DNA from 4 places in the Variovorax glucosi genome. Region 4 is predicted to be linked to each of the others. Evidence: predicted binding sites of a transcription regulator. Region 4 holds the regulator's gene; each other region holds the start of a gene.
The links. The regulator sigma-54, encoded in region 4, starts transcription at its own class of promoters, with help from an activator protein. The targets are predictions, from matches to a motif close to TGGCANGNAANCTGCTTT.
Positions count from the first base shown of each region.

Region 1: nirB (nitrite reductase large subunit NirB) is a predicted target of sigma-54. The motif match lies at 6,368-6,385, and genes of this name have one in related genera.
Region 2: atzF (allophanate hydrolase) is a predicted target of sigma-54. The motif match lies at 4,717-4,734, and genes of this name have one in related genera.
Region 3: glnA (type I glutamate--ammonia ligase) is a predicted target of sigma-54. The motif match lies at 5,553-5,570, and genes of this name have one in related genera.

Region 1 is NZ_JBPJZE010000002.1:231,141-238,855, forward strand. Features, by position in the region: gene ACSFA3_RS09475 (2OG-Fe(II) oxygenase) at 1-266, shown strand, start outside; gene ACSFA3_RS09480 (EthD family reductase) at 286-609, opposite strand; gene ACSFA3_RS09485 (bifunctional protein-serine/threonine kinase/phosphatase) at 667-2,412, opposite strand; gene ACSFA3_RS09490 (formate/nitrite transporter family protein) at 2,435-3,247, opposite strand; gene nirD (nitrite reductase small subunit NirD) at 3,326-3,679, opposite strand; gene nirB (nitrite reductase large subunit NirB) at 3,702-6,227, opposite strand; gene ACSFA3_RS09505 (YbaK/EbsC family protein) at 6,519-7,025, shown strand; gene ACSFA3_RS09510 (DUF1289 domain-containing protein) at 7,022-7,264, shown strand; gene ACSFA3_RS09515 (2-hydroxychromene-2-carboxylate isomerase) at 7,266-7,715, shown strand, end outside.
Region 2 is NZ_JBPJZE010000001.1:811,366-819,080, forward strand. Features, by position in the region: gene ACSFA3_RS03905 (AtzE family amidohydrolase) at 1-15, opposite strand, end outside; gene ACSFA3_RS03910 (AtzG-like protein) at 12-218, opposite strand; gene ACSFA3_RS03915 (ABC transporter ATP-binding protein) at 215-1,036, opposite strand; gene ACSFA3_RS03920 (ABC transporter permease) at 1,042-1,881, opposite strand; gene ACSFA3_RS03925 (ABC transporter substrate-binding protein) at 1,884-2,894, opposite strand; gene atzF (allophanate hydrolase) at 2,946-4,628, opposite strand; tRNA gene ACSFA3_RS03935 (tRNA-Gly) at 4,855-4,930, opposite strand; gene lon (endopeptidase La) at 4,985-7,426, opposite strand; gene clpX (ATP-dependent Clp protease ATP-binding subunit ClpX) at 7,529-7,715, opposite strand, start outside.
Region 3 is NZ_JBPJZE010000002.1:1,102,596-1,110,310, forward strand. Features, by position in the region: gene ggt (gamma-glutamyltransferase) at 1-4, shown strand, start outside; gene ACSFA3_RS13375 (pseudouridine synthase) at 70-816, shown strand; gene ACSFA3_RS13380 (YncE family protein) at 877-1,911, shown strand; gene ACSFA3_RS13385 (polysaccharide deacetylase family protein) at 1,895-2,692, shown strand; gene ACSFA3_RS13390 (sterol desaturase family protein) at 2,689-3,681, shown strand; gene ACSFA3_RS13395 (EI24 domain-containing protein) at 3,759-4,667, shown strand; gene ACSFA3_RS13400 (competence/damage-inducible protein A) at 4,664-5,464, shown strand; gene glnA (type I glutamate--ammonia ligase) at 5,615-7,030, shown strand; gene ACSFA3_RS13410 (hypothetical protein) at 7,176-7,694, shown strand; gene glnL (nitrogen regulation protein NR(II)) at 7,694-7,715, shown strand, end outside.
Region 4 is NZ_JBPJZE010000003.1:43,671-51,385, reverse strand. Features, by position in the region: gene ACSFA3_RS15000 (hypothetical protein) at 1-13, opposite strand, end outside; gene argS (arginine--tRNA ligase) at 145-1,842, shown strand; gene ACSFA3_RS14990 (SPOR domain-containing protein) at 1,860-2,573, shown strand; gene ACSFA3_RS14985 (thiol:disulfide interchange protein DsbA/DsbL) at 2,670-3,335, shown strand; gene lptA (lipopolysaccharide transport periplasmic protein LptA) at 3,532-4,152, shown strand; gene lptB (LPS export ABC transporter ATP-binding protein) at 4,155-4,964, shown strand; gene ACSFA3_RS14970 (RNA polymerase factor sigma-54) at 4,984-6,573, shown strand; gene ACSFA3_RS14965 (THUMP domain-containing class I SAM-dependent RNA methyltransferase) at 6,578-7,715, shown strand, end outside.

The DNA.
Region 1 (7,715 bases), on a different contig from region 4:
TGCTGCTTTATCTGAACGGCCCCGACGACGGCGTCCAGGGCGGCGACACCCGGCTCTACCGGCCCGACCGCAGCCACCACGATGTACGGCCGGCCAAGGGCTCCGCATTGTTCTTTCGCCACGGCTTCGGGCCGGGGTCGGTGCTGCACGTCGGCCGCCCGGTGCACGGGCCGGTGGCGAAGTACGTCGCGCGGATCAACGTGATGTACGAGGCGGCGCCTTCGCATCCCGGAGCACGCCGCGCGCCGGGGTCCGGGGTCGACTGAGCCCGGGCGGCTGCGATGCCTAGGTCGACGCGCCGACGAGGTCGCCGATCACGACGACCGGGCTCTTGTTGCTGAAATTGGGGACGTCGCCGAACACCGGGCCGGACTCCGCCGCCACTGCAGCCATGAACTGATCGGCGCTGTCGAATTCAAGGTTGGCGATGACGCTGTACGCCGGTTTGCCGCCGAACGGCGTGCCGACGGCCTTGAGCACGCGCCATCCCGTCATCCCGAACGGCTTGAACTTCTCGTTCACCAGGGGCATGTGCCTGGCCATGTAGTAGTCGAGATCGAAGGTCGCGTCGTCGACGTTCTCGTAGAGCACGGTGATCGTTGTCGTCATCAGTTTCTCCGTTGTTGTAGGGGTGAATTCGCTGCAAAAGATGTGCCACGCTGGACGTCAGCGCCCGAAGACGCGCAGCCCGAGCAGCACCACGACGGCCAGTCCCAGCAACACCGTCGTCACCTGCCAGAACAGCACCGGCCGCCGCTCGACCAGCGGCAGCGCCCGCGTTCGCAGGAACTCCGCTCCCGGCGATCGCAGGTCGTACGCAAATTCCGAAACCGCCTCCTGCCGCTTCGCCGGATTCGGATGCAGCCCCTTCTGCAGCACCGCATCCACCCAGGTCGGCAATTCCTGCCGGAAATGCCGCAGCGGCGTGTACCGCATGCGGTTCGCATCCGCAGCCGTCCGCACCTGCGTAGGCTGCAACCCATATGGCAGTTGCCCGGTCAGAAGCCAATAGGCAATCACTGTCAGCGAGAACAGATCCGACCGCGCACTCCCGCCGTTGCCGACGAAGTATTCGGGCGCCGTGTATTGCAGCGTCCCCTCGATCCCAAGCGCCCGCCGTTCGCTCTCCGAATCGGAAAGCCCGGCGACATGCGTCGATGCCAGATCGATGATCTTCACCGTCCCGGCACGATCGATCATCACGTTCTCCGGCCGCAGATCCTGGTGCAGCATCTCCCGTCCGTGCAGTGCCTGCAGCCCGCGCGCGAGTTGTTCGACGATGCCGCGCACGCTGTCGAGCGACGGACGCGGGTTGTCGACCGCCCATTGCGCGAGCGTCTGGCCATCGACGTATTCCATCGCGACGTAGAGGTGCGAACGCGGCCGGTCGACCGGGCTGGCCTTGAGCACATGCGGGCTGTCGACGCGCCGCGCGACCCATTCTTCGAGGACGAAACGGTCGAGGTAATCGCTGTCTTCGCGCAGGTCGACCGATGGCAGCTTCAGCACGACCTGCTGTCCGGTCGCGTCGTCGATTGCCAGATGCACATGGCTGCGCGAACTCACGTGCAGCTCGCGCACCAGCGTGAATCCTTCGAAGCGCGAGCGCGGTGCAAGCGGAGGCGCCAGGGTCAGGCCTTCGCGCTGCTGCGGCAATTGCGCGGCATCGGCTCCGGGAAGTTCGTCGATGCGCAGAAGCTGCACCGTACTGTCGTCGTCGCTGCCGCGATCTTGCGCGGCGACAGCGATGCGGCGGGCAGCAGCGTCGAGGTCGTTTCCGCAAGCGGCAAGCGCTTCGTGCACCGTGGCGGCATCGAGATGCGCATAGGCGCCGTCGGTCGCGAGCAGGTAGATCTCGCCGACTTCCGCATCCCAGCAGCGGTAGTCGATCTCCACGTTCGGCCCTGCACCGAGCGCGCGGCCGAGATACGACTCGGCCGACGACACATGCACGCGGTGGTCTTCGGTCAGCTGCTCCAGCGCATGCGAATGCAGGCGATAGATGCGCGCATCGCCGACATGCAGCATGTGCAGTTCGCGGCCCTTGAGGATCAGCGCGTCGAAGGTGCAGACGTAGCCGTTGTCCTTGTCGAAGCGGGCGTCGCTGCGCATCGTTTGCGCGTGCAGCCACGAATTGGTGGCGTCGAGCACGCGTTGCGCCGATCGCCGGACCGACCACGCCTCGGATGTGGCGTAGTAGTCGTCGAGAAAGCCGCGCACTGCCGCCGCGCTGGCGATCTGGCTGACCTTGCTGGAGCCGATGCCGTCGGCCAGCGCGACGGCGATGCCCTTCGATCTTCTCTGCGATCCCTCCGGCAGCATCGCGCCGTGGAAGTCCTGATTGACGGTTTTGCCGACACCGGCCAGCGAGTGCTGGCCAAGCGTGACGCGCAGTGCGGACTTCGCACCCATCGAAGACAAAGGCAGCGGGATTTCAGCGAACTGCGCGTTTGGCAGCCGTCTTGTAATGCGTCGCGTACAGCGTGAGGCCGACGAAGGTCAACCCACCGACGAGGTTGCCGAGCACGGTGGGGATCTCGTTCCAGATCAGGTAGTCCATCAGCGTGAACTTGCCGCCGAGCATCAGGCCGGTGGGGAACAGGAACATGTTGACGATCGAGTGTTCGAAGCCCATGTAGAAGAAGATCATGACCGGCATCCACATGCCGATGGCCTTGCCCGAGACGGTGGTCGACATCATGGCCGCGACCACGCCGGTCGACACCATCCAGTTGCACATCACGCCGCGGATGAACAGCGTCAGCATGCCGGCCGCGCCGTGCGCCTGATAGCCCAGCGTGCGGCCTTCGCCGATGTGGCCGAGGCGTTCGCCGACCGAGTTGGGCGCTTCGCTGAAGCCGAAGGTGAAGATGATCGACATAAACACGGCCACGGTCAGCGCGCCGGCGAAGTTGCCGCAGAACACCAGACCCCAGTTGCGCATCACGCCCTTCCAGGTGGCGCCGGGGCGCTTGTCCAGCACGGCCAGCGGCGCGAGCGTGAAGACGCCGGTCAGCAGGTCAAAGCCCATCAGGTACAGCATGATGAAACCTACCGGGAACAGCATCGCGCCGACCAGCGCATTACCGGTGTTGACGGTGACGGTGACCGCGAAGGCCGCGGCCAGGGCGAGGATGGCGCCGGCCATATAGGAGCGGATCAGCGTGTCGCGCGTCGACATCAGCAGCTTGGATTCGCCGGAATCGACCATCTTGGTCACGAATTCGGCAGGAGCGAGATAGGCCATGAATACCTTGGGAACTGGAAGAGAAATCGAGAAGCGCGGAAGGAGAGATCCGCGAAGGGAAAACCGCTGACGGAAGATTCAGCGCAGCGCGACCTGCACGGTGCCGGCTTCGACGCGCACCGCATGGGCGCGCACCGAGTGCTCCGGTGCTTCCAGGCATTCGCCTGTGCGCAGGTCGAAATGGTTCTTGTAGAGCGGCGATGCGACGACGATGTGGTCGCCGAGGCTGCCGACCAGTCCGCGCGAAAGCACGCTGGCGCCGGATTTCGGGTCGACGTTGTCGATGGCGAAGAACTGCTCGCCTTCGACATCGCTGCCGATGCGGAAGACCGCGACATGCACGCCGTCCACCAGCGCGCAGACGCCGGTGTCGGGAATGATGTCGGCGGCTGCGCAGACGTCGGTCCATTGAAGGGTCGTTTCGGTGGTCATGGGGATTTCTTGTGTTGTGCTGTCAGACGAGCGCGGGAACGATGTCGATGCGCTCGTTCGCGCTGGCCGGACGGATCTGACCGCGTTCCGGCACGAAGACGACACGCTCGTCCGGCTTGTCGCTGTTGACGAAGGAGCGGAAGCGCTGGCGCACCTTCGGGTCTTCGATGGCAGTCTTCCATTCGCACTGGTAGGTGGCGACGACGTGCTGCATCTGCGCTTCGAGTTCGGCTGCGAGGCCGAGCGTGTCCCTGACGACGACGCCCTTCAGGTAGTCGAGACCGCCTTCGAGGTTGTCGCGCCAGGTGCTGGTGCGCTGCAGCCGGTCGGCGGTGCGCACGTAGAACATCAGGAAGCGGTCGATCAGTTGCACCAGTTCGGCCTTGGTCAGGTCGACGGCCAGCAGTTCGGCATGGCGCGGCTTCATGCCGCCGTTGCCGCAGACGTACAGGTTCCAGCCCTTTTCCGTCGCGATGATGCCGACGTCCTTGCTCTGGGCCTCGGCGCATTCGCGGGTGCAGCCGGAGACGCCGAACTTGATCTTGTGCGGTGCGCGCAGGCCCTTGTAGCGATTCTCGAGTTCGACGGCCAGGCCGACGCTGTCGTCCACACCGTAACGGCACCAAGTCGAGCCGACGCAGCTCTTCACCGTGCGCAACGACTTGCCGTACGCATGACCCGACTCGAAACCCGCCGCGATCAGCTCTTCCCAGATGGCGGGCAACTGCTCGACGCGCGCGCCAAACATGTCGACCCGCTGGCCGCCGGTGATCTTCGTGTAGAGACCGTACTTCTTGGCGATCTGGCCGCAGGCGATCAGTCCGTCCGGCGTGACTTCGCCGCCGGTCATGCGCGGCACGACGGAATAAGTGCCGTCCTTCTGGATGTTGCCGAGGAAGTAGTCGTTGCTGTCCTGCAGGCTGGCCAGATCCTTCTTGAGCACGAAATCGTTCCAGCACGACGCGAAGATGCTGGCCGCGGTCGGCTTGCAGATGTCGCAGCCCAGGCCGCTGCCGTGCTTGTGCAGCAGGTCGGAGAAGGTGCGGATCTCGCCGACGCGCACGAGGTGGTACAGCTCCTGGCGCGAATACGGGAAGTGTTCGCAGAGGTGGTTGTTGACCGCCATGCCGAGCCTGGCCATCTCGACCTTCATCACCTGCGTCACGAGAGGAACGCAGCCGCCGCAGGTCGCGCCGGCCTTGGTGCAGGACTTCATCTCGGCGATGGTGCAGGCGCCGCCGCCGACCGCCGCGTTGATCTCGCCCTTGGTGACGTTGTTGCAGGAGCAGATCTGGGCGGTGTCGGGCAGGGCATCGACGCCGAGGCCGGGCTTGGCCTTGCCGTCGCTCGACGGCAGGATCAGGAATTCGGGGTCCGCCGGCAGCGCGATGCCGTTCAGCGCGATCTGCAGCAGCGTGCCGTATTCGCTCGCATCGCCGATCAGCACCGCGCCGAGAAGTTGCGTGCCATCCGCGCTGACAACGATCTTCTTGTAGATCTGCTTGTGTTCGTTGATGTATTGATAGGAGAGCGAATTTGCCGTCTTGCCGTGCGCGTCGCCGATGCTGGCGACATCGACGCCCATCAGTTTCAGCTTTGTGCTCATGTCGGCACCGGTAAAGGCGGCGTCCTGCTGGCCGGCGAGATGTTTCGCGGCAACGCGCGCCATCTCGTAGCCGGGCGCGACGAGGCCGAAGGTCTGGTCGTTCCAGGCCGCGCATTCGCCGATGGCGTAGATGTCGTGGTCGCTGGTGCGGCAATGGGTGTCGATCGCCACGCCGCCGCGTGCGCCCAGCGCCAGCACCGACTGGCGCGCGAGTTCGTCGCGCGGGCGGATGCCGGCGGAGAACACGATCATGTCGGTCTCCAGATACGTGCCGTCGGCGAACACCATGCGGTGACGCGCGGTCGCGCCGTCGACGATTTCCACCGTGTTGCGGCCGGTGTGCACATGAAGGCCGAGCGCCTCGATGCTGTTGCGCAGGATGCGGCCGCCGCCTTCGTCGACCTGCACCGCCATCAGGCGCGGCGCGAATTCGACGACATGGGTTTCGAGGCCCATGTCGCGCAGCGCCTTCGCGCATTCGAGCCCGAGCAGACCGCCGCCGACCACGACGCCGGTCTTGGAGCGCGCGCCGCATTCCTTCATGCCTTCGAGATCTTCGATGGTCCGGTAGACGAAGCAGTTCGCGCGGTCGCGGCCCGGCACCGGCGGCACGAAGGGCGTCGAGCCGGAAGCGATCACCAGCTTGTCGTAGTGGACGACTTCGCCATCCAGCGTCGTCACGGTCTTGTCGCGCCGCTCGATGGCCGCTGCCTTGGTGGTCAGGCGCAGCGTGAAGCCGGAGCGGTCGAAGAAGCCTTCCTCGACCAGCGAGAGATCGGCTGCGGTCTTGCCGGAGAAGAATTCCGAGAGATGCACCCGGTCGTAGGCGGCGCGGGGCTCCTCGCAAAGGACCGTGACTTCTGCGTTCGGGATGCCGAGGTCGTGAAGCTGCTCGAGAAACTTGTGGCCCACCATGCCGTGGCCGATGACTGCGATTTTCATGTCGACTCCTGCAAATAAGAACGGAACAGGCAAGCCGGTAGCAACTTCGGTCGCTGTCGGTTCGCTCGGATCCCGCCTTCATTAGCGGAGGCACTGTGAAAATCCGCGGCAACGGCGCCGGCGAAACAGTGTGCAGAGTCCAAGCAACATCCATGCCGGATGTTTTGCGCCGCTTGCGCCCTTCCTCGAAGTCGATTCCGACCCCGCCGATGGCTTGCTGCGCCGACATGGCGCACGGACGCCTTTTCCTGGTGCACTGCACCATGCGTCGTTTTTCGTATGCTCGGGTACATGTGCGGTTCCGAACTTCTCCCTATTCCGGCCGGCGTCCAGCGCGTCGCCCTCATGCTGCGCGACGCAGCCCACCCGCACGCGCCGGACATGCTCGACGCATCGGCCCGCACCGCGCAGGACGCGGCCGACGCGCTGGGCGTTGCGCTCGGCCAGATCGCCAAGAGCATCGTCTTCCGCCGCAAGAGCGACGATGTGGCGGTATTGGTCATCACCTCCGGCGATCGCCGCGTGGACCAGAAGAAGGTCGATGCGCTGGTCGGCGCCACGGGCAGGGCGGATGCGGATTTCGTCAAGGCGAAGACCGGGTTCTCGATTGGCGGCGTATCGCCTTTCGCGCATGCGACGCCGACCGTCGTGCTTGTTGACCGCGAGTTGTTCCGCTTTGACGAGGTCTGGGCGGCGGCGGGTCACCCGAATTCGGTGGTTCGGTTGACACCTGCCGACATCGAACGCCTGACAGGTGCGCCGGTCGCGGATGTGACCGTTGTGGTCGCTGTCGAATGAGCCTCGACGACCGCCCGGACAGCCGCGCTGCGCTGGTCGCGAAAGCGGGCGTCGTGGCTGTGCTGGTACGCGATCTGCCGTCGCCGTGCACCTCGGTCTGCCGCATCGATGCAGCCAGTGGGTTGTGTGACGGCTGCTTGCGCACGCTCGACGAGATCGCCGGCTGGAGTCGCATGGACGACGCAGGCAAACGCCAGGTCTGGCGCACCATCGGGCGCCGCGCAAGCCAGGACGCCTGACATGAAACACATCACCTTCTATCTGGACTTCATCTCGCCTTACGCCTATCTGGCCTTCGAGCAACTGCCCGAAGCGCTCGAAGGCCTGAGCTACAGCGTTTGCTACAAGCCGATCCTGCTCGGCGCACTGCTTAAGCAGCACGGCCAGACCGCCCCGGCCGAGACGCCGGCCAAGCGCGCCTGGACCTACCGCCATGTGCTCTGGCTCGGTCATTCGCTCGGCATTCCTTTGCAGATGCCGGCTTCGCATCCATACAGCCCGCTGGCGCATCTTCGGCTGGCGATGTCGACGACAAACGACGGCGAAATCAGCCGCCACGTCGCTGAGACGATCTTCCGCGACGTATGGATCGGCGGCGCGGAAGCCACCGATCCGGCGCGTCTCGCAGCGCTGGCCGCGCGCCTGACGGCCGTGCGAGACGGCAACGGCGATGCAGCGCGCGCCAGCCTG
Region 2 (7,715 bases), on a different contig from region 4:
TTCTTCAGCGCTCATACCGGCTCTCCATGCGGAACGACAGGCCTGAAAACCACCGCCGATTCCGCATGCGCCTCCAGCGGCACCGCGTCGATCACTGCTGCGAATTCCGCGGCCAGCGCGAAGAAGCGGAGCACACCGGGGCGATGGTCCGGGTGTAGCGGCAGGTCGAGCGCCAAGGCGGCGGCATCGACGCAGGCTTCAGTCTGGGCGGGTGTCATCGGCGCACTTCCCGTTGAAAGATCTCGAGGCTCAGCTTCTTCATCGCGACGAAGCTGTCGGAGCTCAGGGTGTCGATGGTGCGCGGGCGCGCATCGCCGTAGTCGAGGATTTCCGCCACGCGTGTCGGCCGCTTGGTCAGCAGCAGCACTTGGTCGGCCAGATACACGGCCTCTTCGAGATCGTGCGAAACCAGCAGCATCGTCGTGCCGGTCTGCATGAACACTTCCTGCAGCTTCTCGCGGATGAAGAGCGTCATCTCGAAGTCGAGCGCGGAGAACGGTTCGTCGAGGAACAGCACCTCCGGATTCGGTGCCAGCGCCCGCATGATCGACGCGGTCTGCTGCTGTCCGCCGGAGAGTTCGTACGGATAGCGCTTGAGGTCGAACTTCACATCGAAGGACGCGACAAGCTCTTCCATCCGCCGGTCAACTTCGGCCTTGCTCCGCCCTTCGAGCTTCAGCGGGTAGGCGATGTTGTCAATCGTGCGCATCCACGGAAACATCGCTTCGCGGTAGTTCTGGAACACGTAGCCGATCTTGGTGTCCTTGAGCGACTTGCCATCGAAAAGGATTTCACCTGAATCGATCGGCACCAGCCCCGCGATCATGTTGATCAGCGTCGACTTGCCGCAGCCGTTCGGCCCGAACACCGAGACGATCTTGTGCTTCGGAATATCGAGGTCGAAGTTCTCGTACAGCGGCCAGCCGGCGAAGTACTTGGTGAGGCCGCGGATGGTGATGTGCGTGCCGGCCGGGCCGGGCTTGAAAGCCGGCTTCGGCACGTCGGCGAACACGGGTGCGTTGATGACTGCGGACATGGCGATTACCTTCCGGACCAGTGAACGATCTTGCGTTCGGCGACGAGGAACAGGATGTTCAGCGCATAGCCCAGCGCACCCGCCGCGAGGATGGCCGCGTACATGCTCTTCACGTTGAGCACCTGCTGCGCGTTGATGATGCGGTTGCCAAGCCCGGCGTCGGAGCCGATGAACATCTCAGCGACGATCACGATCACCAGCGCCATCGAGACGGCCGAACGCAGCCCGACGAACGACGGTTGCAGGCTCTCCCAGATCAGCACATCCTTGAACACCTGCCAGCGCGACGCGCCCATCACCTTCGCAGCCATCACCCGCTGCTTGCGCGCATTGATGACGCCGTAAGCGCTGTTGAAGATCACGATCAGGAACGCGCCGAAGGCGGCGATGGCGACCTTGTTCACGTCCGACACGCCGAAGATCAGCAGGAACAGCGGAATCAGCGCCGAAGACGGCGTCGAGCGGAAAAAGTCGATCAGGAACTCGACGCTGCGGTAGACGCGCTCGTTGCTGCCCAGCAGAACGCCGAGTGGCACGCCGACGACGGCAGCGATCACGAAAGCCTGCAGCGTGCGCCAGACCGTCACCGCGAAATCGGTCAGCAGCGGCCCGCCGGCCAGCCCGGTGATGAGCGCGGCGATGGTGTCGGCCGGCGTCGGCAGCAGGATCGGCTTGATGAAGCCGAGCCGCACCACCAGGTCCCAGGCGATGAACAGCACGACCGGACCGATGAACGGCAGCAGCCGGTCCCAGAGCGGGCGCTTCGGCACGGCGGCCGCGGCGCCGGCAGCGGGTGGCGTCCAGGCAGCGGCGGTTGCGGCGGTGGTGGTGAGCGTATCGGCCACGGTCAGGCCTTGTAGAGCAGGCTCTCGACGACGACCTTCTTGTCGAAGATGCCCTTTTCCGTGAACAGGTCGTAGAACTTCTGGAAGTAGGCGATATCGCTCGGCTTGAACTCGTTGTAGAGCATGTACGAGGCCAGCGGCACTTCGGCGGTCAGCGCGCCTTCGATGGCGGTGTAGCCCTTCATGTACTGGCGCGCGTCGGCCGGTTGCGTGCGCACCAGTTCGACGCCGCGCGTGTAGGCGGCGATGAATTTCTTCGCGACTTCGGGATTCTTCTTGATGAACTCGGTCGTCAGGCTGGCCGCGCCGCCGTGCCAAGGCGCCATCGGGTCGCCGAGGATGTACTTGGCGACAACGCCGGCTTCGATCACGCGGGTGGTGCCGTTCATTCGCCCGACGGTGCCGGTCGGCTCCAGCGTGTAGCAGGCGTCGACCTGGCCGGCGACGATAGCTGCGACGTGCTGGCCGATCGGCAGTTCGCTGACCGTCGCGCCGGTGGCGCCGGCTCGCTCGAGCATGGTCTTGCACAGCGTCACGTTTTGGATGCCGGGCCCGGACGCGACGCGCTTGCCCTTGAGGTCGGCCATCGTCTTGATCGGACCGTCCTTGGCGGTGATGAACTCGTCGAGCACGAACTTGGCATTGCTCGGGTTGGTGCAGAAGATCTTGAACAGTCCCGGCTGCGCAATCTCGCCGATGGCCAGGTTCGCGGAACCGGTGCCGTTGGAGCTGCCGTCGGAGCGCCCCGAGAGCATCGCCTCCATCACCTGCTGCGCGCCGGCGAATTTGAGCGGCTCGACGTCGAGACCCGCTTCCTTGAAGTAGCCCTTTTCGATCGCGGCGAAGAACGGCAATCCTGCTGCAACCGGCCAGTAGCCGATGCGCAGTTTGGGCGTCGACTGAGCCAACACCAGCGACGGCGCGGCAAGCGCGACCAGACCTGCGGCACCCGCCTGGAGCATGTGGCGACGCGAAGGTGCGCCTGCCGTGAAGGACTTGTCTTGAGAGACCATGGACCGACTCCTGGGTGGGATGGATTGAGGAAAGAAATCTGCTGGTTCTGCTCAGGCGGCAGGCGCGCGCCGCGAAGCGATGTAGCTGCGCCATCCGCCGTGGTGCGTGATGTCTTCCGCGCCGTCGAGCGCGATCGACTCGCAGACGAAGCCCTGCACGGTGCTGCCGTCGGCCAGCGTGAGCGTGCCGATGCCGAGCGGCGCGGGAATCATCGCGACGAAGGAGCCATAGGTCGTGGACGGCATCTCCCAGATTTCGACGATGAGCGCCGAGCCTTCCGCGGCCGGCACGCGCACCATGCCGGGCTTGGGCGGCACGGTGCCGGGCAGCGCGAACAGACGGTACTGGGCGGCGGTTTGCGTTTCACGCAGCAGCACCGCACCGCGTTCAGTCAACTGGCTGTTGAGCGGCATGCCCGAAAGATGGGCGCCGACGACGGCGACCTTGACCTTCTCGACCGTCGGCGCCGCAACGATCGTCGGCAAGGTGGCTGGCGCCGGTAACGGCAGGCCGGTCGCGCCCTGCGTCAGGCCCGTCGCGTGATGAACGCGTTGCGCCAGTGCCGCCAGCTGGAAGTCGCTGCCGCAGGGCCCGATCAGCGTCAGCCCGAAAGGCAGGCCGTCGCTACGCAGACAGGTCGGCACCGAGATGGCTGCGTAGTCGAGCAGGTTGACGAAGTTGGTGTACGCGCCGAGGTTGCGGTTGAGCGTCACCGGATCGGCCCGCATCGCCTCGATCGTGTAGTGCGCCGGTGCCGTCGGCACGACGAGGATGTCGATGTCGTCCCACATCGGCGCGATCTTCTGCGCCAACGCGCGCAAGTGAATCTGCGCATCGACCAGATCGGCCGCGCTGTAGCTTTTTCCGCGTGCCAGGATACCGCGGACAGGTTCGATGACGTCGTGTTCATGTGCATCGAAGAACGGACGCACCGCTGCGTAGCGTTCGGCCACCATCGCGCTGTCGTAGAGCAGATCGGCTGCTTTGGCGAGCGGGGCGTAATCGATCGGCACCGTCGTGGCGCCGAGCTTGTCGAGTTGCGCGAAAGAAGCCGCGAAGGCATCGGCCGATGCGGCATCGCCAAAGAATTCCAGCGCCGACGGAATGCCGACGCGCAGGCGCGAGGGCAACGGCGCAGTCGCAGGACTCAGCGGCCGGGAATACGGATCGAGCGCGTCGTAACCCATCGCAACCGCAAGTACCTTCGCCGCGAGTTCGACCGTCCGGGCAAAGATGGAGACGCAATCCACGCTTTGCGCAGCCGGCAGGACGCCGCGTGTGCTGATCAGACCCTTGGTCGGCTTTAGCCCGACGATGTTGTTCAGACCGGCGGGCACGCGTCCCGATCCTGCGGTGTCGGTGCCGAGTGCGAAGTCGACCTCTCCGACGGCGACCGTCCACGCAGAACCCGAGCTCGAACCGCCGGACACGTAGCGCGGATCGAAGCTGTTCGGCACCGCGCCGTACGGCGAACGCGTGCCGTTGAGTCCGCAGGCGAACTGGTCCATATTCGTCTTGCCAACGAGCAGCGCACCCGCATCGAGCAGGCGCTGAACGACATGCGCATGCGCTTCGGCATCGCTTGCGAAGCTCGGACAGGCAGCGGTCGTCGGAAGCCCCTCGACGTCGATGTTGTCCTTGACTGCAAAGCGCAGACCTTCGAGCGGCCGGTCTGCGATTGTCCCGGCGAGACCTAGCGGCGGATCGATTAGGGTGATCCAGGCCGTTGCCATTGCAGTCGCTTTTGGCTCGTTGCTCTGTTCTTGCAGCGAAGTCGATTCATGCACCATCATCAAGCATCCTGTCTTGTGTACAAGTTCAGATGCAAGCAGCGTGCCAACCCGAGTTCTTGTGGGCGTGACGATCGACGAATGCGAGGGGAGAGGAAACGAAAAAAGGACCCAGAGGGTCCTTTTTTAACGACTTGCGAAATTCCGAAGAACTCCAGAAGATCTGTTCTGGAGCGGGATAAGAGACTCGAACTCTCGACCTATACCTTGGCAAGGTATCGCTCTACCAACTGAGCTAATCCCGCGATTCAAGCCTCAGATTATATACCGGATTGTCGAGGGTCGACAACCAGGACCTCTCAATGCTTGATCGAGCCTTCTGGCGGTTGCGCCGCACGTTGCCTCGACAACTCGGCCACCGCGGCAGCCGATGCGGCAACTTCTTCGTCCGACAGCGGTGTCGGCATCTTCTCGAGTGCGATCTCCAGCACCTTGTCGATCCACTTCACCGGCACGATTTCCAGCCCGTTCTTCACGTTCTCAGGAATGTCCTGCAGGTCCTTGGCGTTTTCTTCCGGAATCAGCACCGTCTTGATTCCACCGCGCAATGCGGCCAGCAGCTTTTCCTTCAGGCCGCCGATGGCGGTGACTTCGCCGCGCAGCGTGATCTCGCCCGTCATCGCCACATCGCCGCGCACCGGAATACCGGTCAGCGCCGAAACGAAGGCTGTCGTCATCGCCGCGCCGGCGCTCGGGCCGTCCTTCGGCGTCGCGCCGTCCGGCACGTGAATGTGGATGTCGCGCTTTTCGAAGATATCGTCGCGGATGCCAAGCCGGCGTGCCCTGCTCCGCACGACAGTGCGTGCAGCTTCCACCGATTCCTTCATCACGTCGCCTAGTGATCCAGTGCGGCTGATGACACCCTTGCCCGGCATCGCGACTGCTTCGATCGTCAGCAGATCGCCGCCGACTTCCGTCCATGCAAGGCCGACGACCTGACCGACCTGGTTCTGCTTCTCGGCGAGCCCGAAGGTGTACTTGCGCACGCCCAGGAAATCGTTGAGGTTCGAGCCGTCGACCGTCACCTTCGGCGTCATCTTCTTCAGCAGCAGCCCCTTGACCACCTTGCGGCAGATCTTGGAGAGCTCGCGTTCCAGCGAACGAACGCCAGCTTCCCGCGTGTAGTAGCGGACGATGTCGCGCACGGCCTCTTCGGTGATGAGGAGCTCTTCTTCCTTGACGCCGTTGTTCGTCATCTGCTTCGGCAGCAGGTATTTCAGCGCGATGTGCGTCTTCTCGTCCTCGGTATAGCCCGAGAGCCGGATGACTTCCATCCGGTCGAGCAGCGCCGAAGGAATGTTCATCGAGTTCGAAGTCGCGACGAACATCACATCGCTCAGGTCGAAGTCGACCTCGACGTAATGGTCACCGAAAGTGTGGTTCTGCTCAGGGTCGAGCACTTCGAGCAGCGCACTCGACGGGTCGCCACGGAAATCGGTGCCCAGCTTGTCGATCTCGTCGAGCAGAAACAGCGGGTTCCGCGTGCCGATCTTGTTCAGGCTCTGCAGCACCTTGCCCGGCAACGCGCCGATGTAGGTACGGCGATGGCCGCGGATCTCCGCCTCATCGCGCATGCCGCCAAGCGCCATGCGCGTGTATTTGCGACCCGTAGCCTTGGCGATCGATTGACCCAGCGAGGTCTTGCCGACACCGGGTGGCCCGACCAGGCACAGGATCGGCGCCTTGACCTTGTCGACACGTTGCTGCACCGCGAGATACTCCAGGATGCGGTCCTTGACCTTGTCCAGCCCGTAGTGATCTTCGTTCAGCACCGCTTCGGCATTCGCCAGGTCGTGCTTGATCTTGGTCTTCTTGCTCCACGGCAAGCCGATCAGTACATCGATGTAGTTGCGCACCACCGTTGCTTCGGCCGACATCGGCGACATCAGCTTGAGCTTCTTGAGTTCGCTCTCAGCCTTCTTGAGCGCTTCCTTGGGCATCTTGGCGAGCTTGATCTTCTTCTCGATCTCCTCAATGTCGGCGCCGTCCTCGCCCTCGCCCAGTTCCTTCTGGATCGCCTTAACCTGCTCGTTCAAATAGAAATCACGCTGGTTCTTTTCCATCTGTCGCTTGACGCGACCGCGAATCTTCTTGTCGACGTTCAAAATGTCGACTTCGCGCTCGAGCTGGCCGAAGAGGTTCTCCAGACGCGCCTTGACATCGTCCAGATCCAGCACGCCCTGCTTGTTGTCGAGCTTGAGCGGCAGATGCGCGGCAATGGTGTCCGCCAGACGACCGGGATCGTCGATGCTCGATATCGACGTCAGGATCTCGGGAGGAATCTTCTTGTTCAGTTTGACGTACTGGTCGAACTGCTGCATGACCGCGCGGCGCAGGGCCTCGATCTCGGTGCTTTTCTGGCTTGCCGCATCGGGTGCGGGCAGCGGCATGACGTTGGCGGTGAAATGCGTCTCGCCGTCGTGAATGCTGTTGACGCGGGCACGCTGCTGGCCTTCGACCAGGACTTTCACGGTGCCATCTGGCAGCTTGAGCATCTGCAGAATGGTCGAAACGCAGCCGACCTCGAACATGTCCTCGACGGACGGCTCGTCCTTGGCGGCGGCTTTCTGGGCGACGAGCATGATGCGTCGCTCGGCTTCCATCGCGAGCTCGAGCGCCTTGATGCTCTTGGGGCGTCCCACGAAAAGCGGGATCACCATGTGGGGGAACACCACGACGTCTCGCAGCGGCAGCAGCGGCAGGTCGATGGCGTCAGGGGGCAAAGGGGTGTGGCCGGACATGCGGATCCTCGAAGTGATCAGACGAAGATGGAACGCGCCGCCCGGATTTCAAGCCCGGAGGGCGCGTTCATCGGAGGGAACGCGTTCAGCGTTCAAGAAAGCCTAGGCCTTCTTGGCCGCTTCACGATACACCAGCAGCGGCGGCTTGTTTTCCTCGATGGTCGATTCCTCGACGACCACCTTGTCGACATTGGTTGCGTTGGGCAATTCGAACATCGTGTCGATCAGCGATTGCTCCAGGATCGACCGCAGTCCGCGAGCACCGGTCTTGCGTGCCAGCGCCTTGCGT
Region 3 (7,715 bases), on a different contig from region 4:
CTGAACGACAATCCGAAGCGGCCGCGGCATGTCGCTGCGGACGTTTTTTCGTTCTCTTATTTGTCATCGATGCAGCTGCAGGAAATTCTTTACACCCAGGGCTTCGGCACGCGCCGGGTCTGCGCCGGACTGGTTCAACAGGGCTTTGTGACGGTCGATGGCGTTGCGGTACGGGATCCGGCCACCGATTTGCCGGCTGCGGACGGCCAGCCGCTCGAAGGCATGGCGTTCACTGTGCAGGGCACGGCCTGGGAGTTTCACGACAAAGCCTATCTGATGCTCCACAAGCCGGCAGGCACCGAATGCTCGCAGAAGCCGTCGACCTATCCGAGCATCTACACGCTGCTGCCTTCGCCGCTGCGCCTTCGGCCGAACAAGGGCGCAGTGCAGGGTGTGCAGGCGATCGGCCGGCTCGACCAGGACACCACCGGGCTGCTGCTGCTGACCGACGACGGCCAGTTCATCCACCGCATGGGTTCGCCGAAGCACCATGTGCCCAAGGTTTACGAGGTGACGACCAAGCATCCGATCGACGAGGCGCAGGTGGCGAAACTGCTGGCCGGCGTGGTGCTCGACGATGACCCCAAGCCCGTGCGCGCCGCTGCCTGCGAAGCCGTCGATCCGCTGCATCTGCGGCTCACGCTGACCGAGGGCAAGTACCATCAGGTCAAGCGGATGCTGGCTGCGGTCGGTAACCGCGTCGAGGGATTGCATCGCTCGCGGATCGGCGGGCTGGAACTGACGACAGAACTGCCTGTCGGCCAATGGCGCTGGCTGACGCACGACGAGGTCGAAGCGTTGCGTAAAGCACGCTGAGGTCAGCCTACGGCAAGTGTCGGGCGTTAAGCTCAAAACCGCTTTTTCTGGAATTTCCCCTTGCTATTTTCTGTCCCGTCGACCGGCCGTCTTGCGGCCTTTTTCCTTGCCTTCGCGGTTGCCGCCACGGGGCTGTTTCCCGAGAAGTCCGCCGAGGCCGCAACCGCAGCGACCCCCGCGACCACGCCGCCGCCGCTTTTCGTGCTGAACTCACTCGACGCCACGGTAAGCGTGATCGATCCGCTCACATGGGCCGAGAAGCAGCGCATCCAGACCGGCAAGGAGCCGCACCATCTGTACATGACGCCGGACGAGCGCTCGCTGATCGTCGCGAACTCCGCTGGCGATTCGCTGACTTTTCTCGACCCACGCACGGCGGAAATCCAGCGCACGGTCTACGGCATCATCGATCCGTACCAGCTTCAGTTCTCGCGCGACATGAAGTGGTTCGTGACCGCCGCAAACCGGCTCGATCACGTCGACATCTATCGCTGGGACGGCAAGGAGCTGAAGCTTGCCAAGCGCATCGTCACCGGCAAGACGCCGAGCCACATTTGGATCGACAACGCGAGCACCGTGGCCTACGTCACGATGCAGGACAGCAACGAGATGATCGCCGTCGACCTGGCGACGCAGACGATCCGCTGGCGCGTGGCGACCGGTCCGATGCCGGCAGACATCTTCGGTGTCCATGACGACAAGACGCTGCTGGTCGGCCTGACCGGCAGCGACGGCGTGCAGGTGTTCGACGTCGCCGGCCCGCAGCCGAAGGCGGTCGGCAAGATCCTGACCGGAAAGGGCGCACATGCGTTCCGTTCCGCCGGAGACGGCCGCAGCGTCTTCGTGAGCAATCGCGTCGCCAACAGCATCAGCCGCATCGACATCAAGACGCTGCAGGTCATCGAAAGCTACGCCGTACCGGGCGGTCCCGACTGCATGGACGTGTCTGCCGACGGCAAGCGCCTTTATGTGACTTCGCGTTGGGCCAAGAAACTCAGCGTGGTCGACCTGACCACGCGCAAGCTGGAACTGCAGGTGAATGTGGGACGCTCGCCGCACGGCGTCTGGACGATCGACCATGCGAAGCAACGCTAGCGCGAAAACTGCGCTGGCTTGCGCGGCCGTTTTTGCGTGCCTGGGCGCCGCTGCGCAAGGCGCCTGCGAGAAACCGGTCTATCTGACCTTCGACACCGGCCACATGGGCATCGCGCCGCTGGTGGCCGAAGTTCTGGCGCGGCAGAACGTGCGGGTCACGTTCTTCGTCGCGGCCGAGCGGACGACGACGGACGGCGACAGCTTGGACAACCACTGGGCTACCTGGTGGAAGGCGCGAGCCGCCGAGGGCAACGAGTTCGCATCGCACACCTACGACCATGCGTACTGGCGCGGTGACGAACGCGGCGTGGCACCGAGCTTCCGGATCCGGCCGTCCGCCGGCGCGTTCGCGGGCCGGGAATTCACCTGGAGCGCGGCACAGTACTGCGAGAACATCTCCAGGGCGAGCGACCGCATCGCTCAGATTACCGGCAAGAAGCCGTTGCCGCTGTTCCGCGCGCCGGGCGGCAAGACATCGCCGAAGCTGCTTGCCGCCGCCGAAGCCTGCGGCTTCAGGTACGTCGGCTGGGCGCCGGCCGGTTTCCTGGGCGACGAGCTGCCGAGCGAGAAATTCAGCAACGAGCGCTTGCTGCAGCAGGCGCTCGACGGCATTCGTCCGGGCGACATTCTGCTGGCGCACCTGGGCATCTGGTCGCGCAAGGATCCGTGGGCGCCGGCGGTGCTGGAACCGCTGATCGTCGGCCTGAAGGCCAAGGGCTTCTGCTTCCAGACGCTGCGTCGCCATCCGGCCTACAGTGAATGGATCGAAAGACATAAATGACGGAATGGTTGACCGACCAGTTCGCGGCTTGCCAGCAGTGGGTTTTCGAGACCCTCATGCAGCCGCTGGTCTATGCGGTAGGGCTCGGAGGTCGCGTCGAGGATGCTTTCGATGCGACCGGCTGGCTGTTGGTCGGCTTGCTCCAGCTGCTTGTGCTGATCGCGGTGATCGGGCCGCTGCAGCGCTGGCGTCCGGTCGAGGCCGTAACCGATCGCGCGGGCATCCGGCTCGACATTCTCTACACGGCAATTCACCGGCTCGGCATATTCCGGGTGGCGATGTTCCTGCTGCTGCAGCCTTTCTTCGACGAATGGCTGGGCCTGCTGCGCGCCTCGGGTGTCGGCACGCTGCACTTGGACGAACTGGTGCCGGGAATCACCGACATTCCGCTGGTGGCCGTCGTCATCTACCTGGTGGTGCTGGACTTCGTCGAATACCTGATCCATCGCGGTCAGCACCGCTTCAACTGGTGGTGGGGACTGCATTCGCTGCACCACTCGCAGCGCCAGATGACGATGTGGAGCGACAACCGCAACCATCTGCTCGACGACGTGCTGCACGACACGATCATCGTGGTGGTCGCGCAGCTGATCGGTGTGGCGCCGGGCCAGTTCATCGCGATCGTGGCGCTGATGCAGCTCAGCGAGAGCTTCCAGCATGCGAACTTGCGGATGAGTTTCGGTGCCATCGGCGAGCGGCTGTGGGTGAGTCCGAGATTCCATCGCACGCACCATCGAATCGGCGACTACGGTGCGGAAGGCGACGGTCACGAGACACGGGGGCAGGGCGAAATCCACGGCAGCAACTACGGCGTGCTTCTGCCATGGTGGGACATGCTGTTCCGCACCGGCGATTTCTCGAGACGCTACGAGCCGACCGGCATCCGTGACCAGGTCGAGCCGGACGCGAACGGCCGGGTGCGCGAATACGGTCGCGGCTTCTGGTCGCAGCAATGGCTGGGACTGCTGCGCCTCGTCGGGCGCGGCTGACCGACAACGCACTCTGCCGGCAGGACCGTCTCTGGACTACGCAAGGGTCGGCTACGCAGCGTTATCCTCGGCACCCGATGCGACTCCTACTCGATTCTTTCTGGCGCGCCGTCGCCTATTGCCTCCGCCCGCGCGTGATCCTGCTTTCGCTGGTGCCGCTCGGTTTGATGGCGGTGCTGGCTGCGGTATTCGGCTATTTCTTTTGGAATTCGACCGTGATCTGGACGCGCGGCGCGCTCGACGCGTGGCCGCTGCTGTCGAGTCTCTGGGGCTGGCTCGGCGGACTGTTTTCCAGCGACATCGCATCGATGCTGGCGCCGCTGGTCGTGGTGCTGGCTGCGACGCCGGTGATCGTCCTCGTCGCTTTGCTGCTGGTTGCCGGTCTGATGGCGCCGGCGCTCACCGAGCTCGTTGCCGACAGGCGATTCACGACGCTGGAACGCAAGAAGGGCGCTTCGTTCGTCGGCAGCGTCGCGCGTTCGCTCGGCCTCAGCCTGCTGGCGCTGGTGGCGCTGCTGGTGTCGATGCCGCTGTGGCTGATCCCGCCGCTGGTGCTGGTTCTGCCGCCCCTGATCTGGGGCTGGCTCACCTACCGCGTGATGAGTTTCGATGCGCTGGCCGACCATGCCAACGCAGAGGAACGCGCGACTTTGCTGCGCACCCACCGGATGCCGTTGCTGGCGATGGGCGTGCTGTGCGGCTATCTCGGCGCGGCGCCGAGCATCGTCTGGGCGTCGGGGCTGCTGTTCGCTGCCGCATTCTTCGTGCTGGTGCCGTTGGCGATCTGGATCTACACGCTGGTCTTCGCCTTCTCGGCGCTATGGTTTGCGCATTACACGCTGGACGCGCTGGCACAACTGCGGGCGCAGCGCGCCATATCGCCAGCGTCGGCAGCGTCGGTCGCGACATCGCCCGATGCGCTGGTCGTCGCGTCCGATTCAACGGCTCCCGCAGCTTCATCTTCCATCCAAAGGACCCTCCCATGAGCCGCAACTTCGGTTTGATCATCGTCGGCGACGAAATCCTTTCGGGCAAACGCCTCGACAAGCACATGCCCAAGTTCATCGAATTGCTCGCCGCCCGCGGCCTGTCGCTGACCTGGGCCGAATACGTGGGCGACGAGCCGGCCCGCATCACTGCCGCACTTGCGCGTGCTTTCGCATCGGGCGATGTCGTGTTCTCCACCGGCGGCATCGGCGCGACGCCCGACGATCACACGCGGCAATGCGCGGCGGCCGCGCTTGGCGTGCCGCTGCTGCTGCATCCGGAAGCCGAGGTGCTGATCCGCGAGCGCATCAAGGACACCGCTGAAGAGCAAGGCCTGACGTACGAGCCGGACCGGCCCGACAACGTCCATCGCCTGAACATGGGCGTGTTCCCGACCGGTGCCGAGATCATCCGCAATCCGTACAACAAGATTCCCGGCTTCAGCGTCGGCGACGTGCATTTCGTACCCGGCTTTCCGGTGATGGCCTGGCCGATGATCGAAACCGTGCTCGACACGCGCTATGCGGATCTTTTCGCGCACGGTCAGTCCATCGAGAAATCGGTGGTGGTCTACGGCGCGATGGAAGCGACGCTCACACCGCTCATGCAGGACATCGAGGCAGCGCACCCGGGCATCAAGGTCTTCAGCCTGCCAAGCGTCGATCATCCGGTGCACGGAAGGCACATCGAGCTGGGCGTCAAGGGCGACCGGGCCTTGATCGAAGCGGCCTATGCACAGCTTTTGGAAGGTTTGCACGGTTTTGACGCGCGTCTCGGCCCTGAGTTGGTGCGATAACCTACGCCGCACCAAACTGGTGTGATCTGGCCCGATAGCCGATAAGTACTCTCCCGCAATCGGTTGCAAATAACTCGTTTGCAGCCAATGGCACAGAAACTGCATTCCCTCCCCCCTGCAGACCAAACCAAACCCAACCAGGAGAAATTGATGGCAAAGACCGTCGCCGACGTACTGAAGCTCGTGAAGGAAAACGAGGTCAAGTTCGTCGACTTTCGCTTCACCGACACCCGTGGCAAAGAACAGCACGTCACCGTGCCGGTCTCGCATTTCGATGAAGACAAGTTCGTTTCGGGCCACGCGTTCGACGGCTCGTCCATCGCCGGCTGGAAGGGCATCGAAGCATCGGACATGCAGCTCATGCCCGACCCGAATACCGCCAACATCGATCCGTTCTTCGAAGAAACGACGCTGATCCTGACCTGCGACGTGGTCGACCCGGCCGACGGCAAGGCCTACGAGCGCGATCCGCGCTCGCTTGCCAAGCGCGCAGAGGCGTACATGAAGGCTTCCGGCCTGGGCGACACCGCCTACTTCGGACCGGAACCCGAATTCTTCGTGTTCGACAGCGTGCGCTGGAAGAACGACATGTCGGGCTGCTTCGTGAAGATCGATTCGGAAGAAGCTTCGTGGAACACCGACAAGGAATACGAGCACGGCAACACCGGCCATCGTCCCGCTGTCAAGGGTGGCTACTTCCCGGTTCCGCCGGTCGACAGCTTCCAGGACATGCGCTCGGAAATGTGCCTGGTGCTCGAATCGCTCGGCATCCCGGTCGAAGTGCATCACCATGAAGTGGCCAACGCCGGCCAGATGGAACTCGGCACCAAGTTCAGCACGCTGATTCAGCGCGCCGACTGGGTCCAGCTGCAGAAGTACGTGATCCACAACGTGGCCCACGCCTACGGCAAGACCGCCACATTCATGCCCAAGCCGATCGTCGGCGACAACGGTTCCGGCATGCACGTGCACCAGTCGGTCTGGAAAGACGGCAAGAACCTGTTCGCCGGCGACGGCTATGCAGGCCTGTCGGAATTCGCGCTGCACTACATCGGCGGCATCATCAAGCACGCCCGTGCCCTGAACGCCATCACGAACCCCGGCACCAACAGCTACAAGCGCCTGGTTCCGGGCTACGAAGCACCGGTCAAGCTGGCTTACTCGGCCAAGAACCGTTCGGCATCGATCCGCATTCCGTTCGTCGCGAATCCGAAGGGCCGTCGCGTCGAAGCACGCTTCCCGGATCCGCTGATGAACCCGTACCTCGGTTTCGCCGCGCTGCTGATGGCCGGCCTCGACGGCGTCGAGAACAAGATCGATCCGGGCGAAGCGGCCACGAAGGATCTCTACCATCTGCCGCCTGAAGAAGACGCGCTGATCCCGACCGTCTGCCACAGCCTCGACCAGGCACTCGAATGTCTCGACAAGGACCGCGCCTTCCTGACCAAGGGCGGCGTGTTCACCGAGTCTTACATCGATGCCTACATCGAACTGAAGATGCAGGAAGTCACGCGCCTGCGCATGGCGACGCATCCTGCCGAGTTCGACATGTACTACTCGCTGTGATGCTTACCCCTGTCGCAAGACGGGGGTTGCACCGGAACAAAGGCGGCTTCGGCCGCCTTTTTCATTGGCGTCGGGGCTTGGGACGAACAGAACCAGGAATGCATGAGAATGCCTTTTTGCTGTCCAACTTCTCATTCTCTCGACCATGAAGACCAGGTTCCTGCTTTTGCTGATGTCGGCCGCGTCCCTGGCGGCCTTGCCCACCGTCGCGCAGGAGCGCGTCTGGCGCTGCGGCAATGAATACACGAACAACGCCGCCGTAGCCAAGGAAAAGGGCTGCAAGGTGATGGAAGGCGGCAACGTCACGGTCGTGCAGTCCCCGCGTCCGGCTTCCGGTGGCGGAGCCGCAGCCAATCCGGCGGTCCGTGCGCCGGGCGGCAGTCCTGCAGGCAGCCCGCGTGTCGAAGGTTCCGACCAGCGTGCGCGCGACGGCGAAGCCCGTTCGGTGCTGCAGTCCGAACTCCGCAAGGCCGAATCGCGGCAGGTCGAACTGCTTCGCGACTACAACAACGGTCAGCCAGATAAGCAGGGCGGCGAGGCCCGCAACTATCAGAAATACCTGGACCGCGTGGCCGACATGAAAGCCGAACTGACGCGCAACGAGAGCGACATCGCCGGCATCCGGCGTGAGCTCGGCCGACTGCCGGCCAACGGAGCACCCTGATGGTCTTCGGCAAGCCGGCCT
Region 4 (7,715 bases):
GGAGCTTGTTCATGTTGGTGTGTCCTTGAGGGTTGAAAGAAGACTGCTGCGGCTTTGAGTTGTGCCGCTCCTGCTAACGGGCCAGCCGTGGCAGCCGATGACTGTGAACAAAACTTTTAGGGTTAGCCCCGGTAAAATCTTCCTATGCAATTGGTCAAACAGGAGCTCCTCGCGGCACTCGCGAGCATGCTCGAATCCCTTTCTCCCGGCGCCGCCTCCAAGGCGGCGTTCGAATCTCCCAAGGTTCCTGCTCACGGCGATTTCGCCAGCACCGCCGCGATGCAGCTGGCCAAGCCCCTTGGTCGCAAACCTCGCGAACTGGCCGAGGAACTCAGCGCCGCGCTGGGCGCCACGCCCGCTTTTGCACGTTGGGTCGACGCGATCGAGATCGCCGGCCCCGGCTTCCTCAATATCCGCCTGAAGACCGTCGCCAAGCAGCAGGTGGTGCGAGAAGTGCTGGCTGCGGGCTCCGATTTCGGCAGGCAGCCGACGACCGGAGAGCGCGTGCTGGTCGAGTTCGTCTCGGCAAACCCGACCGGCCCGCTGCATGTCGGCCACGGCCGGCAGGCTGCGTTGGGCGACGCGATCTGCAATCTGCTGGCGTCGCAAGGTGCCGATGTCTGGCGCGAGTTCTATTACAACGACGCCGGCGTGCAGATCCAGACGCTGGCCAACAGCACGCATTTGCGCGCCCTCGGCTTCAAGCCCGGCGACGCCGAATGGCCGAGCGGCGAAAAAGCACCGGCCTACAACGGCGAATACATCGCCGAGATCGCCGCCGACTTCCAGGCACGGAAGACCGTCAAGGCCGACGACCGCGAAGTCACCGCCACCGGCGACATCACCGATATGGACGCCATCCGCCAGTTCGCCGTCGCCTACCTGCGCCACGAGCAGGATCTGGACCTGAAGGCGTTCCAGGTGAAGTTCGACAATTACTACCTCGAATCCAGCCTCTACACCAGCGGCCGCGTCGCTGCGACGGTGCAGAAACTGATCGACGCCGGCAAGACCTACGAGCAGGACGGCGCGTTGTGGCTGAAGTCGACCGACTATGGCGACGACAAGGACCGCGTGATGCGCAAGCAGGACGGCACGTTCACCTATTTCGTGCCCGATGTGGCGTATCACATCGCGAAGTGGGAGCGCGGTTTTCATCGCGTCGTCAATATCCAGGGCACCGACCACCACGGCACCATCGCCCGCGTGCGCGCCGGACTGCAGGCGGTCGATGCCGGCATTCCGAAGAGCTACCCCGATTACGTGCTCCACACGATGGTGCGCGTGGTCAAGGGCGGCGAAGAAGTCAAGATCAGCAAGCGCGCCGGCAGCTACGTCACATTGCGCGACCTGATCGAATGGACCAGCACCGACGCGGTTCGCTTCTTCCTGCTCAGCCGCAAGCCCGATACGGAATACACCTTCGACATCGACCTGGCCGTCGCCAAGAACAACGACAACCCGGTCTACTACGTGCAGTACGCGCACGCGCGCATCTGCTCGGTGCTCGCGGCCTGGAAGGAGAAGGACGGCGGCGATGCGGCCACGCTCAAGGACGTCGATCTGGGCGCGCTGTCGACTCCCGCTGCGCAGTCGCTGATGCTGCTGCTGGCCAAGTACCCGGACATGCTGACCGCCGCCGCAAAGGATTTCGCGCCGCACGACGTCGCCTTCTATCTGCGCGAACTCGCCGCCAGCTACCACAGCTACTATGACGCCGAACGCATCCTGGTCGAAGACGAAGCGGTCAAGAAAGCCCGTCTGGCGCTGGTCGCCGCCACCGCGCAGGTACTGCACAATGGCCTCGCGATGCTGGGCGTGAGTGCGCCGAGCAAGATGTGAATCTCCTTTTCTCCACCATGAAATCAAGACAACGCGGAAACACCGTCATCGGGCTGATCGTCGGCATCGTGCTCGGCCTGGGCGTGGCGCTAGGCATCGCGGTCTACGTGACCAAGGTGCCGATCCCGTTCATGACCAAGACGCAGCGCGGCGGCGCCGAACAGGACGAAGCCGAGGCGCGCAAGAACCGCGACTGGAACCCGAACGGTCCTCTGTCGGGCAAGGCCGGGGCTCGCCCGGCTGCGCCGACGCAGCCTGCATCGGTCGGTCCGCTGAATCCGCCCAGTTCGGACGCGTCGGCTTCGAGTCCTGCTGTCGTCGCGCCAGGCGCAACGGCGGCTGTGCCGCCTCGCGCCACTCGCGCGCCGGTGCCGGTCGAGGCTGCCCGCACACCGCCGGCTTCGAGTGATCCTCTCGGCGATCTGGCGCGTGCCCGGTCTGGCAATTCGGGCGACAGTAGCACCACAGCGGCTGCCGCTTCCACCGGCGCCGATCCGTTCATGTATTTCGTCCAGGCCGGTGCCTTCCGCACCACCGACGACGCCGAATCGCAGCGCGCGAAGCTCTCGTTGATGGGCGTCGAAGCCCGCATCACCGAGCGCGAACAGGCCGGACGCACCGTCTACCGCGTGCGCGCCGGCCCGTTCAACAAGAAGGACGACGCCGACCGCCTCAAGGAGCGGCTCGACGGCGGCGGCCTCGAATCCAATCTGGTCCGGGTCCAGCGCTGAGCGGTTGATGCCGCTGCAGCTCGACCGGCCTGCCTCCCTGGCGCGGGAACTCCGCGCCGTCCCAAGGCTCTTTCAGCCCACAGGAGAATTTTTCAAATGAAACGTCGTGACTTTTCGCTGACCGCTGCGTCGCTCGGCCTGCTTCCTCTCGTCGCAGTAACCATCGGCACTGCTGCGCATGCGCAGTCCCCCGTCGCGCCGAAGGCCGGCAAGGACTTCATCGCCCTGGGCAAGCGCGCCCCGATCGACACGCCTGCCGGCAAGGTCGAAGTGGTGGAGTTCTTCTCGTACAACTGCCCGCATTGCGCCGCCTTCGAGCCGCAGCTCGAGACCTGGGTGAAGACGCTTCCGGCCGATGTGGCGTTCAAGCGCATTCCCGTGCCTTTCGTCGGCAACGACACCGAACCCAAGCAGCGCCTCTACTACACGCTCGAAGCGATGGGCAAGGTCGACGAGTTCCAGATGGCGTTGTTCCAGGCCATCCATCAACAGCGCCAGCCGCTGAGCGGCGATGCCGGCATCCTGGCATGGGTTGCGAAGCAGCCGAGTCTCGACGCGAAGAAGTTCGGCGAACTGTTCAAGTCGTTCACCGTCGTCGGCAAGGCAAAGCGCGCGACGCAACTGACCACCGACTACCAGGTCGCAGGCGTGCCGGCGCTCGGCGTGGCCGGCCGGTACTACATCGACGGCGACACGGCCGGCTCGTTGGGCCGCGCGTTGCAGGTCACGGAATTCCTGATCGGCGAGGCCCGCAAGGGTTGATTTCGCACGCACCGGGCAGCGTCCGGCGTCGGGGAGGCAGCCCGCTTCGGCGGGCTTTTTTGTCTGCGCGTCAAGCCATTGCACCTGACGCTTACAATCTTCGAGCAAGTTTCGTGCCTTTATGAACCAGCGATACACACTCATCCGATCTCTCTCCCGCCGAATCGTCGTTGCCACCACGACCGCTGTCGCGTTGATGGCGGTGCTGGTGATGCCCGCTCAGGCCGAAAAAGCCGACCGGACGAAGCCGATGAACATCGAGGCCGATGCCATGCGCTACGACGACCTCAAGCAGACCAGCGTGTTCACCGGCGGCGTGGTGGTGACCAAGGGCACGATCATCATCCGGGGCGCGCGCATCGACGTGCGTCAGGATCCCGAGGGCTATCAGTACGGCGTCGTCACCGCGGCGCCGGGCAAGCTCGCCTATTACAAGCAGAAGCGCGATGCCGGCATCGACGAGTGGACCGAGGGCGAATCCGAAGTCATCGAGTACGACAGCCGCGCCGACAACGTCAAGTTCATCCGCCGCGCCGTGATGCGCCGGCTGATCGGCGCGAAGCCGAACGACGAAACCACCGGCGAACTGATCGTCTACGACCAGGGCAACGACACCTTCACCGTCAATGGCGCAGCCTTGCCGCCCGGCGCCAGCGTGGCGGCCGGTGCGCAGGGCGGTCGCGTTCGGGCGATCCTGACGCCGCGTGCGGCTGGCGAGCCAGCCGCGGGCAGCTCGGCTCCTGCGACGCCGGTCGCGCCGACGGGTCGCGGCTTGCGTCCGAGCACGACGCTCGGCGGCGGAGACGCGGCCAAGTGAGCATCGACACCAATCTGGTCAGGAACGAGGCCAAGCCGGTTTCGTCGACCGAATCCGCTGGCAGCCGTCTCGAAGTGCGCGGCCTGCAGAAGCGCTACGGCAGCCGCCAGGTCGTGAAGAACGTGTCGCTGCAGGTGCAGAAGGGCGAAGTCGTCGGCTTGCTCGGCCCGAACGGCGCCGGCAAGACGACTTCGTTCTACATGATCGTCGGCCTGGTGCGCGCCGATGCCGGCGAGATCAGCATCGACGGCGAGCCGATCGCACACATGCCGATCCACAAGCGCGCGCGCATGGGTCTGAGCTACCTGCCGCAGGAAGCGTCGATCTTCCGCAAGCTCACGGTGCGCGAAAACGTGCGCGCCGTGCTCGAATTGCAGCAGGAACCCGATGCCAAGGGCAACATGGCCGCGCTCAGCAAGCAGCGCATCGACCAGCGACTCGAAGAGCTGCTGGCCGATCTGCGCGTCGAGCATCTGCGCGATTCGCCGGCGCTGGCGCTGTCGGGCGGCGAACGCCGACGCGTCGAAATCGCGCGCGCGCTGGCCACGCAGCCGCGCTTCATCCTGCTGGACGAGCCGTTTGCCGGCATCGATCCGATCGCCGTCATCGAAATCCAGCGCATCGTCAGTTTCCTGAAGAGCCGCGGCATCGGCGTGCTCATCACCGACCACAACGTGCGCGAAACGCTCGGCATCTGCGATCACGCCTTCATCATCAGCGACGGGCAGGTGCTCGCCGAAGGCACACCGGCGGAGATCGTCGACAACGCCGAAGTACGCCGCGTGTATCTCGGCGAACACTTCCGGATGTGACCTTGAAGCATTGGACGGCATGAAACAAGGCCTGTCGCTGCGGGTATCGCAGCATCTCGCACTTACTCCCCAGCTGCAGCAGTCGATCCGGCTGCTGCAGCTGTCGACGCTCGAACTCAGCCAGGAAGTCGAGCAGATGCTCGACGAGAACCCGTTCCTCGAACGCACCGCCGAAGAAGCGCAGCGGGAAGAGTTCGGCATCGACTCGGTCGACGCGCCCGGACCGCGCGACGAGGAGTTCGCTCCGTCGGCGGCGGCATCGTCGAGCGACAGCGCCAGCAGCAGCACCTCGACCGCCGAATCCGAAGCGCCGGCCGCCGATACCGCTGAAATCTCCGACGCCCAGCCCGACTGGGAGGGCGACGGCACCGTCGAGATGGCGCCGGACGATAGCGAATGGGGCGGCGATGCGCCGGCCAGCTCCAACAACATCAGCTCCAACGACGGCGGCGACCGGGCCGACGCGACCGAGCTCGCGCGCAGCCAGGAATCGCTGCAGTCCTTCCTGCACCGGCAGGCGCTGAGCCTGCGGCTGGGCGACAACGACCGCGCCGCGCTGCGCTTCCTGATCGAATCGCTCAACGACGACGGTTATCTCGAAGATTCGCTGCCGGCGCTGGCATCCGGTCTGGCCGGCGACGACAACGACCAGTTCGACGATCTGGTGCATCACTTCCAGGTCGCGCTCGGCCTGCTGCAGAGCCTGGAGCCGGTCGGCGTCGGCGCCCGCGACCTCGGCGAATGCCTGGCGATCCAGCTGCGCGCGCTGGCCGATCCGCAGGAGTCGGACGAGCAGGTGCAGGTGCGCAAGACCGCCATCGCCATCTGCAAGCATCCGATGGAATTGCTCGCGCGCCGCGACTTCAAGCGCCTGGCCACGCTCACGCGCAGCAATGAGGAAGAAGTGCGCAAGGCGCTGCAACAGATCGCGACGCTGGAGCCGAAACCGGGCCGGCGCTTCGTCGACGTCGAGCGCAACGTGATCGTGCCGGACGTGATCGTCACGCGCAGCGGCAACGGCACCAACATCAAGTTCCGCGTGATGCTCAACCCCGACGTCATGCCGCGCCTGCGCGTGCACGACATCTATGCCGGCGCGCTCAAGCAGCACAAGGGCGAAGGCAGCCAGGCGCTGTCGCAGCGGCTGCAGGAAGCGCGCTGGTTCATCAAGAACATCCAGCAGCGTTTCGATACCATCCTCCGCGTGTCGAACGCCATCGTCGAACGGCAGAAGAGCTTCTTCATCCACGGCGAACTCGCGATGCGGCCGCTGGTGCTGCGCGAGATCGCCGATGAACTCGGGCTGCACGAATCGACCATCAGCCGCGTGACCACCGCCAAATACATGGCGACGCCGTACGGCACGGTCGAACTCAAGTATTTTTTCGGATCGGCGCTCGGCACAGAGACCGGCGGCAACGCATCCAGCACCGCGGTACGCGCGCTCATCAAGCAGTTCGTGACCTCCGAGAACATCAAGAAACCGCTGTCCGACAGTCAGATCTCCGAGATGCTGAAAGAGCAGGGCATCGAATGCGCGCGCCGCACCGTCGCCAAATACCGCGAGGCGCTGCGCATCGCGCCGGCCAATCTGCGCAAGTCGCTTTGAAATCATGAACCAGCTCAATCTTTTCCTTCCCTGCGCCGCCGGCGTCGAAGACTTTCTCGCCCAGGAAGTGCATGGCCTCACGGGCCTCGCCGGCGACGACCTGATGGCGTCGCGCGGCGGAGTCTTCGTGCGCGGCTCATGGCGCGACGCCATGAAGCTCAACCTGCACAGCCGCCTGGCGCAGCGCGTGCTGGTCGAGCTGGCCCATGCGCCGTATCGCAGCGAGACCGATCTCTACGACATCGCCGGCGGCGTCGCCTGGGAAATCTGGTTCACGCCGAAGCAGACCTTCAAGATCGAAACCACTGCCCAGCACAGCCCGCTGCAGAGCCTGAACTTCGCGACGCTGCGCATCAAGGACGCGATCGCCGACCGTTTCCGCGCCAAGGCCGGCGGCGTGCGGCCGAGCATCGAGACGCAGTGGCCCGACTGCCGCGTCTTCGCGCACCTGACCACAGACACCTGCACCCTCTACATCGACACCTCCGGCGAGCCGCTCTTCAAGCGCGGCTGGCGGCAGGACAAGGGCGACGCGCCGCTCAAGGAAACGCTGGCTGCGGCCATGCTGGCTGCCAGCGGCTGGTGGAACCCGGAAAGCGGCGAAGTTTCGACCGCGCCGTTGTACGACCCGTGCTGCGGCAGCGGCACGATCGCCATCGAGGCGGCACAGATCGCGCTCGGCATTCCGGCCGGCGCGCTGCGGCGTTTCGGATTCGAGAAACTGCTGCCGTTCCAGCCGCACGTCTGGGACGCGCTGCAGGACGAGTCGGAGACGAAGCAGCGAGAAACCGAAGCCAGTCGCACCGTGGGCGCGCCGGTCATCTTCGGCAGCGACGTTGCGTTCCGGATGGTCGACTTCGCAGAGCGCAACGCCGAGCGCGCGGGCGTGGCCGCGTCGATCGAATTCCGCGGCGGCGACGCGCTTCAGCGCATGCCGCCCGTCGAAGGCGGCGGCACGATGATGCTCAATCCGCCATACGGCGAGCGCATCGAGGTCGGCGGCATAGCCCGGCCCGGTGCTCGCGAACAGGCTGAAACGGAAGACGGCGGCGAGTTCTTCAGCCAGCTCGCCAGCCACTGGAAGAAGAACTACGCCGGCTGGACCGCCTGGATGCTCACGCCCGACCTGCAGTTGCCCAAGC